3 regions of the Pseudoalteromonas sp. SR44-8 genome follow, and region 2 is predicted to be linked to each of the others. Evidence: predicted binding sites of a transcription regulator. Region 2 holds the regulator's gene; each other region holds the start of a gene.
The links. Region 2 encodes LexA, which represses DNA repair genes until DNA is damaged. Its sites were predicted from a motif close to TACTGTATNNNNATACAGTA; they were not measured.
Positions count from the first base shown of each region.

Region 1 (4,922 bases), on a different contig from region 2:
CACTAATGGTTCTGGCTCGTCCCCAACTAAAGTTTGCGGATAAAGTTGTTGCGCAAACAATATGTGCATAGTCGCATTAAAGTAACTGGGTGCCATTGAAACCACTTTAAGTGGCTGAAGTTGCTCAGCACCAAAGCCAACTTCTTCTTTTAATTCTCGGTTTGCTGCTTGTTCTGGTGTTTCACCAGGATCAATTAAGCCTTTTGGGAAGCCTAGTTGATAATCATTAGTGCCAGCACAATATTCTCGTACTAACAGTAATTCATTATCAGCTGTTAATGGCACTATCATTACAGCCCCTCGGCCACCGCCGCGGATCCGTTCGTATTGACGCTGTTCGTCATTTGAAAATTTTAATTCAAGTGATTCCACCGTAAATAATCGGCTTTTAGCAACAACTTCGGTGCGAAGAATTTGTGGTGGTGTTGGGTGCTTTTTCTGTGTCATTGGCATTAATTTGCTATCATGGCAGTTAGTTCAATAATAAACCCTATAAGATGAAATTCCTATGTTAAATTGGTCAAAAATCGATACTGTGCTGCTAGATATGGATGGCACTTTGCTCGATCTCCATTTTGATAATCACTTTTGGCTGACAGTGATCCCTGAGCAACTCGCTATCGCAAAGAATATTAGTTTGGCACAAGCCCAAGCGGATATATTAAAACGCTATCAAGCCGTTAGCGGTCAAATCCAATGGTATTGCTTAGATTACTGGGAACAACAACTTAATTTACCTATTATGGAGCTAAAATATCAGCATCAGCACCTCATTAAAATGCGTGAGGATGTACCTGCATTTTTAACATCGTTGCGAAAAGCGGGTAAAGAGTTGATTTTACTTACCAACGCACACCCGGAAAGTGTCATGCTCAAGTTTGAAAAAACCAATATTGATAACTATTTAGATGGTGTGGTGTCGACTCATCAATATGGTGTGAGTAAAGAGCAGCAAAGCTTATGGCAGCAAGTACAACTCGATTTAGGTTTTGATAAGCAGCGTACGCTGTTCGTTGACGACAGTTTAGCGGTACTAAACGCCGCAAAAGAATATGGTATTGGCCATTTATTGGCGGTTGCAAACCCAGATAGTAAACAACCGCACAATGAAATCAGTGACTATTTGAGCGTCACTGATTTTCGTGACATGCTGCCTTAATTTTTAGGGTAGCGAGCCTCTAAGCCTTGATATACAAGCTTTGCAAAATCAGCATGTTCCGTATTCAGGCTTTTAACGACCTCAACTAAATGCTCGTTATCTTCTTTGCCATGCCATTCTTTAATGTAGCTACCATCTTTATAACCATGATCTTGGCGGAAAAAATTAAGCGTATTTTTACCTACATAGCCTCGATATAAATCATCAATATCCATACCTATTTGCGCCATACATCCAGCGAAGGCTGCGGCGTTAAAGGTTTTCTCAGCGACGGCTGACGCGGCGAGAATTTCTAACGTTTGTTTGAAATCATCAGCTTGTTGCGGTGCACTTAACTGTTGTTCCAACTGCTTAGCAAGATCTAAATAACTGGTCTCACCATCAATGCGTAACGATAAACCGAAGTGAAAAATATCAACCAATTCTAAAATAACTTGCTCGGTATCTGGAGTTTGCTTTTTCCACCATTTCCAACCGTAATGATCAAGCATTTCAGCGCATTCAACCCAAATAGCGCGATACCATTCAAAGCCTTGGCTAAACCATTGATCATGAACTTTGGTGTTCATGGCATTTTGCATTTCTAGCATCACCACTAGTTTATTTAAATTGGCAGACATATCTCTTCCAGTTACTATTTTTTAATTGTAGTTAATAATACAGATAAATACTCTTCGATGAAATCGATTCTACGTGCTGATTGTGGTTAATACGCAGAGGTCGCTAACACAAATATTGCCAATATAGCTAAGGGCATTTCATTACGCGGCACCCGAGGGTATTTTGCTAACTGAAAACTGACGGCTACCTGCCTGTAGTAAATTCTTGCCATGAATTAATCAGATCAACAAAATCTTCAAAACCACAGCCACTACTTAAACCATTTTCCTCGAGCATAAGCTCATCATCTTGATAAGCAAATAAATCTTCAGAGTCTTGGTGCAAGGCATGGGCTTCAAAAATGGCTTCATCTTTATTTAAGATCAAATCAATTTCTTGGCCCTGTAGCGTTAACGGCTCAAAACTACTTGATACTGAGGCTATTAAAGCTTGTACCATAGCAATTTTGTCTTTGCCGATCTCTTCATTTAACCAACGGCCAATAACCGCATGTTCACTGCTAATTTTAATCCGCAGGCCACTTATTGGATCGCGTATAAATTGGTATTCCATAACTTTACCTAAATACAACTAATGATCGGGATTATACCCTAGTCAGTGCTGAATAAATAAAGCCAGTGACAAAAATAGCGCTAAAAAGCGCTATTCTTTGAAGTGATACAGCTACCGATAAGATCTAAACCGCGCGGCATCAATGATTGCCCAAATATAGACGATCGGCAGTAATATAAAACCAATCGCAACATAAATAAGCGCGCCACTAATAACCCACGCTAGGAAGAAACCAATTGCCGCCATGATCCGGCCTTGAACTAACTGCCCTAAACCTGGGAAAAATATATTACAAATCGCTGCGATAACATTACCGCCTGAACCTTGCTCTGCCATGTTAACCTCAATTATTAATTTAATTTTATTCTTATCTACTTACATTCTTCATGCCAATTATTTAATTATTAAAAATCAATATGTTAAAATCAACGATAATACGAAGAACTAGCTAAAATCGTGATTTTTACTAAATATAAGTCAAATTGGCGATATCACTTCACACCATTGATCTAGCTTAGCTAAAAAATGACTATAAATGAATCATTAAGTTTTTAAAGCCTTTAGACTATGTATTAAATTAACTGGTTATAAAAACAGTATTTTATTTAGCCTAACAAAAACACCTGTTATACTGCTTTTAATATTGATTGAAAAGGCGTGATGATGGACGTTTCAGAATTACTCGACGGTTTAAATGATAAACAACGGGATGCAGTTGCAGCCCCACTCCAAAATATGCTGGTGCTTGCTGGCGCAGGCTCTGGGAAAACTCGAGTACTCGTTCATCGTATCGCATGGTTAATGCAGGTTGAGCAAGCCTCCGCTTATAGTATTTTTGCAGTAACCTTTACCAATAAAGCAGCTAAAGAAATGCGCACGCGCGTTGAACAAGCCCTTCAAGCACCAGTAGGTGGTATGTGGATTGGTACTTTCCATGGCTTATCACACCGTATATTGCGCGCCCACCATCGCGAAGCAAACTTACCAGAAGCGTTTCAAATTTTAGACTCTGATGATCAACTTAGAATGATCAAACGCTTATTAAAAGCCATGAATATTGATGACAAAAAATGGCCTGCAAAACAGTTTGGCTGGTATATCAGCGCCAAGAAAGATGAAGGTCTGCGCCCCAAAGATATCCAAGCTTACGACATCAACGAACAAATGATGCTTAAAGTTTACACCGCTTATCAAGAAGCATGTGATCGAGCAGGATTAGTTGATTTTGCCGAAATCTTATTACGTAGTTTTGAAGTACTAAAAAATAATCCAACCTTACTACGTCACTACCAGCAACGTTTTGCCCATATGCTAGTAGACGAGTTTCAAGATACCAACACCATTCAATATGCATGGCTTAAATTATTAGCCGGCGATACCAACAGCATCATGATCGTAGGTGATGATGACCAAAGTATTTACGGTTGGCGTGGTGCTAAAATTGAAAACATTAAGCGCTTTTTGACCGATTTTAAAGCCGAAACTATTCGCCTTGAACAAAACTATCGCTCTACTGCCACTATTCTAAAAGCGTCTAATGCACTTATTCAAAATAACTCAGACCGAATGGGTAAAAGCCTCTGGACTGATGGCAATGATGGTGAACCTATTTCTGTTTATGCCGCTTTTAACGAATTAGACGAAGCGCGCTTTGTAAGCAGCAAATTACGCAGCTGGTTAAACGCTGGTAATGCCCTACAAGATGCGGCGATTTTATATCGTAGTAACGCGCAATCGCGGGTACTTGAAGAAGCCATGTTACAAGAAGGCTTGAAGTACCGCATTTACGGCGGTATGCGCTTCTTTGAACGTCAGGAAATTAAAGATGCGCTGGCATATTTACGGCTCGTAGGTAATCGTCAGGATGATGCTGCATTTGAGCGAGTGATTAACACTCCTGCTCGTGGCATTGGCGATAAAACCTTAAGCCATATTCGCGATTGTGCGCGTAGCGAATCATTGCCATTATGGTACGCCGCCAAAGCCATCGTAGAACAACAACATTTATCAGGACGTGCGGCGACGGTTGTTACTAAGTTTGTTGAACTGGTAGAACATATTGAAGATAAAATTGGTGATCTCACTTTAGAAGAGCAAGCGAAATACGCTATTCAAACATCTGGTTTAATGGCGATGTATCAAGCAGAAAAAGGCGAAAAGGGCCGCGCCCGGGTAGAAAACTTAGAAGAGCTGATCAGCGCCTGTGGCCAATACGAACTCCCGGAAGATGAAGAGTTTAGCTCACCACTGCAAGGATTCTTGGCTTATACCTCACTGGAATCCGGTGATGGTCAAGCTGAAGAACATGAAGATGCAGTGCAAATGATGACGTTGCACTCAGCGAAAGGCTTAGAGTTTCCACTCGTATTTATGGTTGGTGTTGAAGAAGGCATGTTCCCATCTCAACAAAGTAATGAAGAATCAGGTCGGTTAGAAGAAGAGCGTCGTCTTTGTTATGTCGGCATGACTCGCGCCATGGAAAAACTCTATATTAGCCATGCCGAGAGCCGCCGTCTTTATGGTCAAGAAAAGTACCACAGTCCATCACGCTTTTTACGTGAAATGCCTGAAGATTGTATTGAAGAAATTC
Region 1 covers NZ_JACJDS010000041.1:4,818-9,739, reverse strand. Annotated here, with positions in the region: gene nudE (ADP compounds hydrolase NudE) at 1-447, opposite strand, end outside; gene yrfG (GMP/IMP nucleotidase) at 509-1,159, shown strand; gene H5183_RS17670 (dUTP diphosphatase) at 1,156-1,779, opposite strand; gene H5183_RS17665 (YacL family protein) at 1,964-2,332, opposite strand; gene H5183_RS17660 (hypothetical protein) at 2,444-2,668, opposite strand; gene uvrD (DNA helicase II) at 2,996-4,922, shown strand, end outside.
Region 1: a site for LexA is predicted at 2,912-2,931, ahead of uvrD (DNA helicase II). Genes of this name have one in related genera too.

Region 2 (4,922 bases):
GTCGTACAACGGCACCAAAGCAAACGCAAAAGCGAACATGCCAAGACATATTAAAACTAAGCGCTTAAGCAGTGGTGCATGACTCATTACTTAATCTCCGGTGGCGTTTCAAAAGTATGATAAGGCGCAGGCGATGCCACCTCCCATTCCAAACCCTCAGCACCATCCCACACTTTGGCGGGCACTTTATCGCCGCCTCGTGCACACTTAAATACTACAACCACAAATAACAATTGTGATAAACCAAAAGCAAAGCCACCAATACTAATAATCGCGTTAAAGTCTGCAAATTGCAGTGCGTAGTCAGGAATCCGGCGCGGCATACCGGCCAAACCAACAAAGTGCATAGGGAAAAACAATACATTCACGCTCACTAAAGACAACCAAAAATGCCATTTAGCCAAGGTGATATTGAACATATTTCCCGTCCATTTTGGCAGCCAATAATACGCCCCGGCCATAATTGAAAATATCGCCCCAGTCACTAACACATAATGAAAATGCGCCACCACAAAATAAGTATCATGGTATTGAAAATCAGCAGGAGTAATCGCCAGCATCAACCCAGAGAAACCACCTAAAGTGAATAACACAATAAACGCAATACTAAATAACATAGGCACTTCAAAACTAATCGAACCACGCCACATGGTGGCTACCCAGTTAAATACTTTGACCCCAGTTGGCACCGATATCAGCATAGTTGCATACATAAAAAATAATTCGCCAGCGACAGGCATACCTGTGGTAAACATATGATGCGCCCAAACTATAAAGCTAAGTAAAGCAATCGAAGATGTGGCATATACCATAGAGGCATAACCAAATAATTTTTTACGTGAAAAGGTCGGCACTATAGTCGAGATAATGCCAAAGGCTGGCAGAATCATAATGTACACTTCAGGGTGACCAAAAAACCAAAATATGTGCTGGAACATCACCGGATCACCGCCCCCAGCAGCATCAAAAAAGCTGGTTGCAAAATACTTATCAGTCAATACCATAGTCACAGCACCGGCCAATACCGGCATCACAGCAATCAATAAAAAAGCGGTGATAAGCCATGTCCACACAAACAGCGGCAGCTTCATCCAAGTCATACCTGGCGCACGTAAATTAACGATAGTTACAATCACATTGATTGCGCCCATAATTGAGCTAATACCCATGATGTGAATAGCAAAAACAAATAATGCGGTATTATCGTTACTGTAAGTTGTTGACAGTGGTGCATAAAAAGTCCAGCCAAATGCCGGGCCACCACCTGGCATAAACAGGGATGCCAGTAAAATAATAAAAGCAAAAGGTAAAATCCAAAAGCTCCAATTATTCATCCGTGGTAATGCCATATCTGGTGCGCCAATCATGAGTGGTACCATCCAGTTAGCCAATCCTGTAAAGGCCGGCATAACGGCACCAAATACCATGATCAAGCCATGTACTGTGGTCATTTGATTGAAAAAGTGAGGCTCTACCAACTGTAAGCCAGGTTGAAATAACTCTGCGCGGATCACCATCGCCATGGCGCCACCAATTAAAAACATCGTCAACGAAAAAATTAAATATAAGCTACCGATATCTTTATGGTTAGTAGTATAAAGCCAGCGTTTAAAACCTTTCGCAGGATGATGATGTCCATCATGGTGTGCAGCTTGATCATGTTGTTGCTCTGTTACGCTACTCATTATTTAGCCTCCGAAGTTGCATCAATCGCGGCTTGTATCTGACTCGGTTGAATTACATCCCCAGTGTCATTGCCCCATGCATTACGCTTATAGGTGATCACAGCTGCTAGCTGCTTGATTGATAACTGCTTGTCAAATGCTTGCATAGCGGTACCTGGGCGACCATGAAGCACTACATCAATATGATCTTTAATATCTCCTAATACTACCGGACTGCCTTTGAGCGCCGGGAAAACCCCCGGTAAGCCCATACCTGTTGGTTGGTGACACGCAGCGCAACTGGCCATATAGACTTGCTCGCCGAGTGTCATTAATTCTTCTTTTGGTAATGTTTGATCTAATAATGCAGCATCAGCAATTGCAGCGTTTGCTTTTGCCTGCTTAGCTTCGCTCAGCCAGTTTGCAAATGCTTGCTCAGATTTAGCTTCAACCACCACAGGCATAAAGCCATGATCCTTTCCGCATAGTTCTGCACATTGCCCTCGATAAATGCCCTCTTCATTAATTCTGGTCCAAGTTTCATTGATAAACCCAGGGTTAGCATCTTTTTTCACTGCAAAATCAGGCACCCACCAAGAATGAATAACGTCGTCTGAGGTCATTAAAAATCGTACTTTTTGATTAATTGGCAACACCAAAGGTTTATCAACTTCAAGCAGGTAATTAGGGTTTTTATTTGCAAGATTAGTTATTTCATCTTGAGGTGTAGCAAGCATTGAATAAAACTCAACATCTTCACCCATGTACTCATAATGCCATTTCCATTGAGAACCAGTAATTTTAATCGTGAGATCAGCTTTACTAGCATCTTCCATTGCAATCAAAGTTTTTGTCGCAGGAATTGCCATACCAATTAAAATCACAAACGGGATTGCCGTCCAAAGGATTTCAACTTTAGTACTTTCATGAAATTGGGCTGGTTTTGCCCCTTTAGATTTACGGTGGTGGATCAGTGCCCAAAACATCACGGCGAACACGATGACCCCAATCACACAACATATAATAAATATTGTCATGTGCAGCTGATAAACATCATTACTTATATCTGTTACGCCCTTACGCATATTAAACTGGCTATTAGCCAATACTTGCTGCGGTAGAACAAACAATATAAGCCACAAGGTAGAGCTCAATTTACCCATGTGACGGCTCCTTTAAATGCTATTGCAAAACGCAAAGCGAAAAGGCGGCACAGCTTTATTCGCGCCAATTCGTTATTTTTTATTGTTACTGAATATTAACGCAACCCTAAATTATGCTATTGAGCAAAATTGTTAGACTTTTAAAGTAGCTGTTAACACAGTGTATTAACCAATTAGTTAAAAAATGAACAATTAGCAAGTTTTAAGAGCAATTAAATTCTTTTTTGGTGCATAAATAACAGCTAAAAATCAGCGCGTTATTTTGTAATTAGGGATAATATTAGAGGGCTAAAAGTAGCTGACAAGTAGATTTGATAGGGCTTAGGACGCTATAGCTAAGTATAAAATCTAGCCATTAAAGCGGTAAAAAATTAAATGCACCAAACTTCACCAATTTGGTGCAAAATATAGATCAAAAATTTTACATCCAATCAGCGTTGCGGATCACCCCAACAGCTAACCCTTCAATATTGAAAGATTCATGTTCAAGATCCACTTCAATCGGTGAAAATTCATCGTTTTCAGCATGTAAAAAAACTTTTTTACCTGCTTTTTCAAGGCGTTTTACTGTTACATCGTCATCAACACGGGCAACCACCACTTGGCCATTTTCAGCAACTTGAGTGCTGTGTACTGCCAATAAATCGCCATCCATAATACCAATGTCTTTCATACTCATGCCTTGCACACGCAGTAAAAAATCAGCAGCCGGTTTAAACAAGAGTGGATCTATTTTGCAATGACTTTCAACATGCTGCTCTGCCAAAATAGGCTCACCAGCGGCAACTCTGCCTATTAGAGGTAAACCAAGTTGTTCCGGCTCATCCTCTTCAACTAACTGAATACCTCGACTAGCACCGGGCTTCATTTTAATAACGCCCTTTTTCGCTAATGCCTTTAAATGTTCTTCCGCTGCATTAGCACTTTTAAAACCTAACGTTTGCGCAATCTCAGCACGGGTTGGCGGCATACCGGTATCTTTAATAAAAACTTTAATAAGTTCGAGAATTTGAGCTTGGCGATTCGTTAATGGGCGCATACAACTGGTTTTCCATACAGTACATTTAACTGTGAGTATATACAGTTATCTGAAAATCGCAAATATAAATTGGCTTAAAATCGCGCCGTTAATAACAAGCTCATACTATTTAAACCACTTCCAGAATCAAGCGCAGATCCAAGACCAAACTTTAATGCTACATGTTGATTAAACCAATATTGCGTTTGCAGTTCATAGTTGTCTTTTAGATTTTTCTGATTCCGAATATTGGCAACGACTCCCACTGACCATGCTTGATTTACATAATAAACCGCCTGCCCCTGCACATAACGATAACGCCCTGCCAATTGCTTTAGCTCTAAATCCCAACCTTGATTGCTAACTATATTTGTCCAACGAACATAAGGAGCATAAGTCCATTCAACCGCGACTCTTTCATTATCTTTGCCAAACCACATATCATGGCGCTCTAAGCGACTGTAATATACATTGAACCCTAGTTGTAACTGCTCATTCATTTGCTTACCAACAGCGGCACTCACTAAATAATCAGTATTTTGCCAATAGCTATTATCCTCACAGAGGCGCTGCGCGCTGGCACTAATAACTAATCCTGCGGGACCATAGATGGCAGCATCGGCATTTAAATAGCTAAAATCATCATTAGCAAACCCACCAATAGCATAATTATTGACTTGATTTAAATACGCTTTTAGCTCGTATGGACCAGTCAAAGATTCAAGATCTTGCGCAAAATATCGGTATCGTGCGCCTAAAAAAGATTCATCTAAACCAGCTAAATCGGTAAAACCAATATCGAGTTGATGTTGGGTACTAGCAACAGCCTGCGGCTGAGCAACAAGGCTCATTAATAATATTGCACCACATCCAAATACCTTTACTTTCATCCTTAAGATCCATTAACAGTTAGATAATATAGGTACATTTTATCTATTTTTATGATCTTAACTGTAGGAAAATGTTTAAAAGTGTAGACTGATTTAGTAAATAACTTAGTGAGGTAGACAGATGAGTATTTGGTATCAACCGATCACCCTAGCACAATGTAAGCAACTTGATGACGGCATAAGTGGT
Region 2 covers NZ_JACJDS010000019.1:55,823-60,744, reverse strand. Annotated here, with positions in the region: gene H5183_RS11305 (cytochrome c oxidase assembly protein) at 1-87, opposite strand, end outside; gene ctaD (cytochrome c oxidase subunit I) at 87-1,685, opposite strand; gene coxB (cytochrome c oxidase subunit II) at 1,685-2,827, opposite strand; gene lexA (transcriptional repressor LexA) at 3,249-3,866, opposite strand; gene H5183_RS11285 (hypothetical protein) at 3,941-4,735, opposite strand; gene H5183_RS11280 (PaaI family thioesterase) at 4,857-4,922, shown strand, end outside.

Region 3 (4,922 bases), on a different contig from region 2:
GCATTAAAAGCAGGGCAAATTAGCCGCGATCAATTTGATTTATTAGCGGTGGCAATTAATACCGGTACAAATTTACCAAGTGTTGCCACACCTAACGGTCAAGCTGCATTTTTATTCTTACTAACATCGACCCTTGCTCCCGTATTGCGATTATCCTACGGTCGTATGGTTTACATGGCACTCCCCTATACCATAGTGCTAACGGTTGTTGGCTTAGCAGGGACATATCTTGGCCTAAGTGAAATGACTGATTTATTCTATCAATGGGGCTGGATTGAGCACCATAGTGCAAGCTTACAAAGTATAGGAAGTTCTGGGCATTAAATAATCCAAACAGTAAATAAAGCTGCTTCGGCAGCTTTTTTATTGTTACAAATCATATTTATCCTTGCGCGTAGTTTAATGACTAAGTCATAATTCATCCACAAATTATAGACTGGATATTTTATGACTTGGTTAGCAAATTTAGCCCAACAACGCAGTGCTTGGTTACTACTCGCTTTTAGCGCTTTTATTTTTGAATTAATCGCATTGTATTTCCAATACCAAATGGGCTTAGAGCCATGCATTATGTGTATATATCAACGTACTGCCATGCTAGGGTTACTAGCCGCAGGGTTAGTCGGCGCAGTCAGACCAACCAATTTAATTTGCCGTATAACAGCATTTTCAGCATGGGCAGTTGCTAGTATTTGGGGTTACTTAATTGCACGCCAACATATTGATATGCAAACGACAACCGATCCCTTTGCGTTTAGCTGCGAATTCGAGCCTAATTTTCCATTACCATTACATGAGTGGATGCCACATTTTTTTGCTGCGACAGGAGACTGTGGCAACATCGATTGGCAATTTGCAGGGTTAAGTATGCCAGCATGGATGGAGATCATTTTTGCGGTATTTACTCTGATACTGATAAGCGTTGTAGTAAGTCGTTTAATAATTAAAAAGTCGCTGTGATGATTGCATTATTTTCAAGTCAAGTAACGCAATTAAAATCGTTTAAAATACGTCAACGTCAGCAAATAATTGCGATTGCAGTGAGTATGTTAACTCCAATGCAAAAAATCAGTTTGCGTATTATAAAGCTGATTTTATTGATCCCAGTATTTCTATCATTAGCGTATATCGAAGGTTGGCTGTTACTTCCTGTATTACTGGTGGCTGGGTTAAGTTACCCGTTGTTAACCACCCCTGTTGAAATTCAATTCTCTAAACACTATTTGAGCAAGGCTATAAAGCAATTTGAGCAGGGCGAATAATTCGCCCTGTAGTTTTTTAAAATGTAACTTTGCCATCCAGTTTAGCGACTAATTTATCGCCAATACCTTTCACCTGCGCTAGATCTGCAACAGACTTAAATTTGCCTTGCTCGGTACGGTAATCAACTATCGCTTGTGCTTTTGATTTACCAATACCTGGCAGCTGGGTAAGCTGCTCGACTGTTGCTTGATTAACATTGACTAACTGAACTTTACCCATACTTTCAGTAGCTTCGGTTTTAGTTACAGCGGCACCACTAGGCAATGATATAGCCAAGCCAAGCACTACGACTATTAAAGTTAAAAACTTCATGTTTCTCCTCCATGATGTCCATACGTGGACTCAATTAATAGTTGACTTTAATGCCTTCACTTTTGGACTACTTCCAAATAAAGTCATACTAAAAAAGTGCGACTATTTAAATAAAGTAAAGTTGTACCTCTTTGTCAAATCCTAATAGTAAAAAATAAAAATGTTCACTTGCAAAAAGACCAATAAACAATTACTGTACATAAAAACAGTAATCAATCAAGGTGAACTTGTTATTCACCAAGCAAATTGGCAGGAGAAATCATGGCTGTTGTTGTTAAATATGTTGTAGAGAGAAACGGAGTCGAGCGTATGACGTTTACTACTAAAAAAGAAGCTGACGCGTATGACAAAATGCTTGATATAGCAGAGTCGCTTGAGGTTATGCTTGAGAAAGTTGATGTACCACTAAGCGAACAACAAATCGAATCGCTCGCACTTGAGATTGCTAAAAGTAAAGACGACTTTATGAATGTACTTAAAGGCGGCAAAGAGGCAATACAGAAAGCACCAACGGCGAAAGTAAAAAAAGAAAATGTAGCGTCTATTAAAGCCAGCACTGATAAAGAAGCAAGCTAAAAAATCATAAGTTAACTAACTAAAAAAGGGCAATTAATTGCCCTTTTTTAGTTATAAAAATTACTACTCGTTATAGCCCTCGTTCAACTTCATCAAATAATTCGGTGATCTCTTTATTTGGTGGCGCTGTTGATAAGCTCACTGTAATGATTGCAATTGTTGCAAGTATAAAGCCCGGTATAATTTCATAAATGATACTGCTGAGACTCTCTCCATTTATGGTGATTGGCGCATATATCCAGATCAACACTGTCCCTGCACCCACAACCATACCACTGATCGCACCTTGTAGATTCATTCGCTTCCAATATAAACTAAGTAATACTAACGGGCCAAACGCAGCCCCAAAACCTGCCCACGCATTACTTACTAAATCTAAAATAGAACTGTCGCGGTCATAAGCCAAATAAATAGCAAATAATGCAACGAGTAGTACACTAATTCGACCAACTAAAACCAGCTCGGTTTGTGATGCATCACGGTTTAAATAAATTTTGTAGAAGTCTTCAGTCAAAGAGCTTGAACAAACCAATAACTGAGATGAAATAGTACTCATAATCGCAGCTAAAATAGCAGCAAGTAAAAAGCCGGCAATAAGTGGATGGAAAACCAATTCAGATAATACTAAAAATATCGTTTCTTTATCGTCAATCAACATTTGATTTTCGATCATGTAAGCAGCACCAAATAGTCCTGTTAACACTGCACCAATTGCTGATAAGGTCATCCACGACATACCAATACGACGCATAGTAGGCATATCTTTAACAGATCGTACTGACATAAAACGCACTATGATATGCGGTTGACCGAAATAACCTAAGCCCCATGCCATTGCAGAAATAATAGCGATGGTTGAACCGCCTGCAAACCAATCTAACATATTAAGAGAGTGGACTTCGCTCTCTTTCGGAGCGCTTAACAGCAAGTCATAACTGGCATTAGTAAGTGTGTCTAACACTGGCTGATCTAGCATCATATAAGTAACAATAGGTACAGCAAGTAGCGAGATGAACATGATGCAACCTTGCACAAAGTCAGTCAAACTCACAGCTAAGAAACCACCAAACAATGTATAAAGTACGACGACCCCGGTTGTCACATAAAGCCCCGTTTCGTAACTCATCTGAAATGAGTTTTCGAATAATTTACCGCCAGCGACAACGCCTGAAGAAGTATAAAGTGTGAAGAAAACGATGATCACGATTGCCGAAATTACACGTAATATATTTTTATTATCAGCAAAACGATTAGCAAAGTAATCAGGAATAGTAATCGAGTCATTCGCTTTCTCAGTATAGACACGCAGGCGTGGCGCTACTAAGAAGTAGTTTGCCCAAGCGCCAAATACTAAGCCTATTGCAATCCAAACTTTACTTAAGCCAAATAGATACATAGCACCGGGTAAGCCCATAAGTAGCCAACCACTCATATCCGATGCACCGGCAGATAGAGCAGCTACAGCTGGTGATAAACTTCTGCCACCCAACATATAGCCCGACACATCGGCGGTAGACTGCTTATAAGCGTACAAGCCAATACCTAGCATTACGATAAAATACGCAGCTAAAGAAATAATCATTCCAGTTTCCAAACTCGCCTCCAACTCTGAAGTTAAAACCTGGCTTTTAATCCTAATAATGACTCATAAATCAATACTATATAAAGTCATTATTGGTGTAAAAACCAACCTAGAGCTTGACTATATCACGCAAAGGGTGAATAACTCCAATTACTAAGTTAACCTTACAATGATATAGGGTTAAGCGGTTTTACCTAATGGTTAATTATTTAACTATAGAACATGGTAATTAATACTTAATTACCCTAGGATTAGATCGATGATTTTGCAATTAATCAATACTATAGTATTGATATTTTAAATATAGTTAATGCTATTTATGTTGTTTTATCTTATATTGCCCAAGTAATCGCTTAACTGATGTGGACCCGCTGTTTATGTATTTTTATGCTGCACGCCAACCAATTTTAGATCGAAACAAACAACTTGTAGGATATGAGTTACTTTTTCGTGACGGCGTTGATAATGTATTCCCAGATATTGATGGTGACGAGGCAACTAGCCGGCTAATTGAAGGTAGTCAATTCAATTTTGGCTTAGAAGATCTCACCGATAATAAACCAGCGTATATCAACTTTACGCTTGAAACATTACAAAAAGGCTACCCAACCCTGCTTGGTAAAGATCAGATTGTTGTAGAAATACTCGAAACAATTCAACCAGGGAAACGCTTACTCGCGATCGTCAAAGACTTAAAACAAAAAGGTTATACGCTCGCCCTGGATGATTATATTCACCAGCCTGTATGGCGTCATTTTTATCCTTTTATTGATATTATTAAAATAGATTTTCTCAATTGTGAAGTTGACACTATCCACAGCATAATCGAAGAAATTAAACCTTATCCGCATATAAAATTATTAGCAGAAAAGGTAGAAACCTACGAAAAGTATCAATTAGCATTAGATCTTGGCTTTACTTACTTTCAAGGGTTTTTCTTTTCCAAACCAGAAATGGTGCAAAGTAAAACCTTGCCGCCATCAGAGATAGCTCTTGCCGAGCTGCTTTATGAGACATCCACTGTTGAAGTCAATTTAAAGAAAATTACCGACGTATTTGAGCGAGATGTAAACCTCTCTTATAAATTATTACGTTATAGTAATTCAGCGGCATTTAAGCGCAGAGCTGAGATCAGCACCATCAAACAAGCACTAATTGTGCTAGGTGCAGCAGAAATTAAAAAGTTTTT
Region 3 covers NZ_JACJDS010000006.1:81,617-86,538, reverse strand. Annotated here, with positions in the region: gene nhaB (sodium/proton antiporter NhaB) at 1-324, shown strand, start outside; gene dsbB (disulfide bond formation protein DsbB) at 448-960, shown strand; gene H5183_RS04285 (DUF6170 family protein) at 960-1,262, shown strand; gene H5183_RS04280 (ComEA family DNA-binding protein) at 1,279-1,575, opposite strand; gene H5183_RS04275 (YebG family protein) at 1,837-2,151, shown strand; gene putP (sodium/proline symporter PutP) at 2,222-3,733, opposite strand; gene H5183_RS04265 (EAL and HDOD domain-containing protein) at 4,111-4,922, shown strand, end outside.
Region 3: a site for LexA is predicted at 1,767-1,786, ahead of H5183_RS04275 (YebG family protein). Genes of this name have one in related genera too.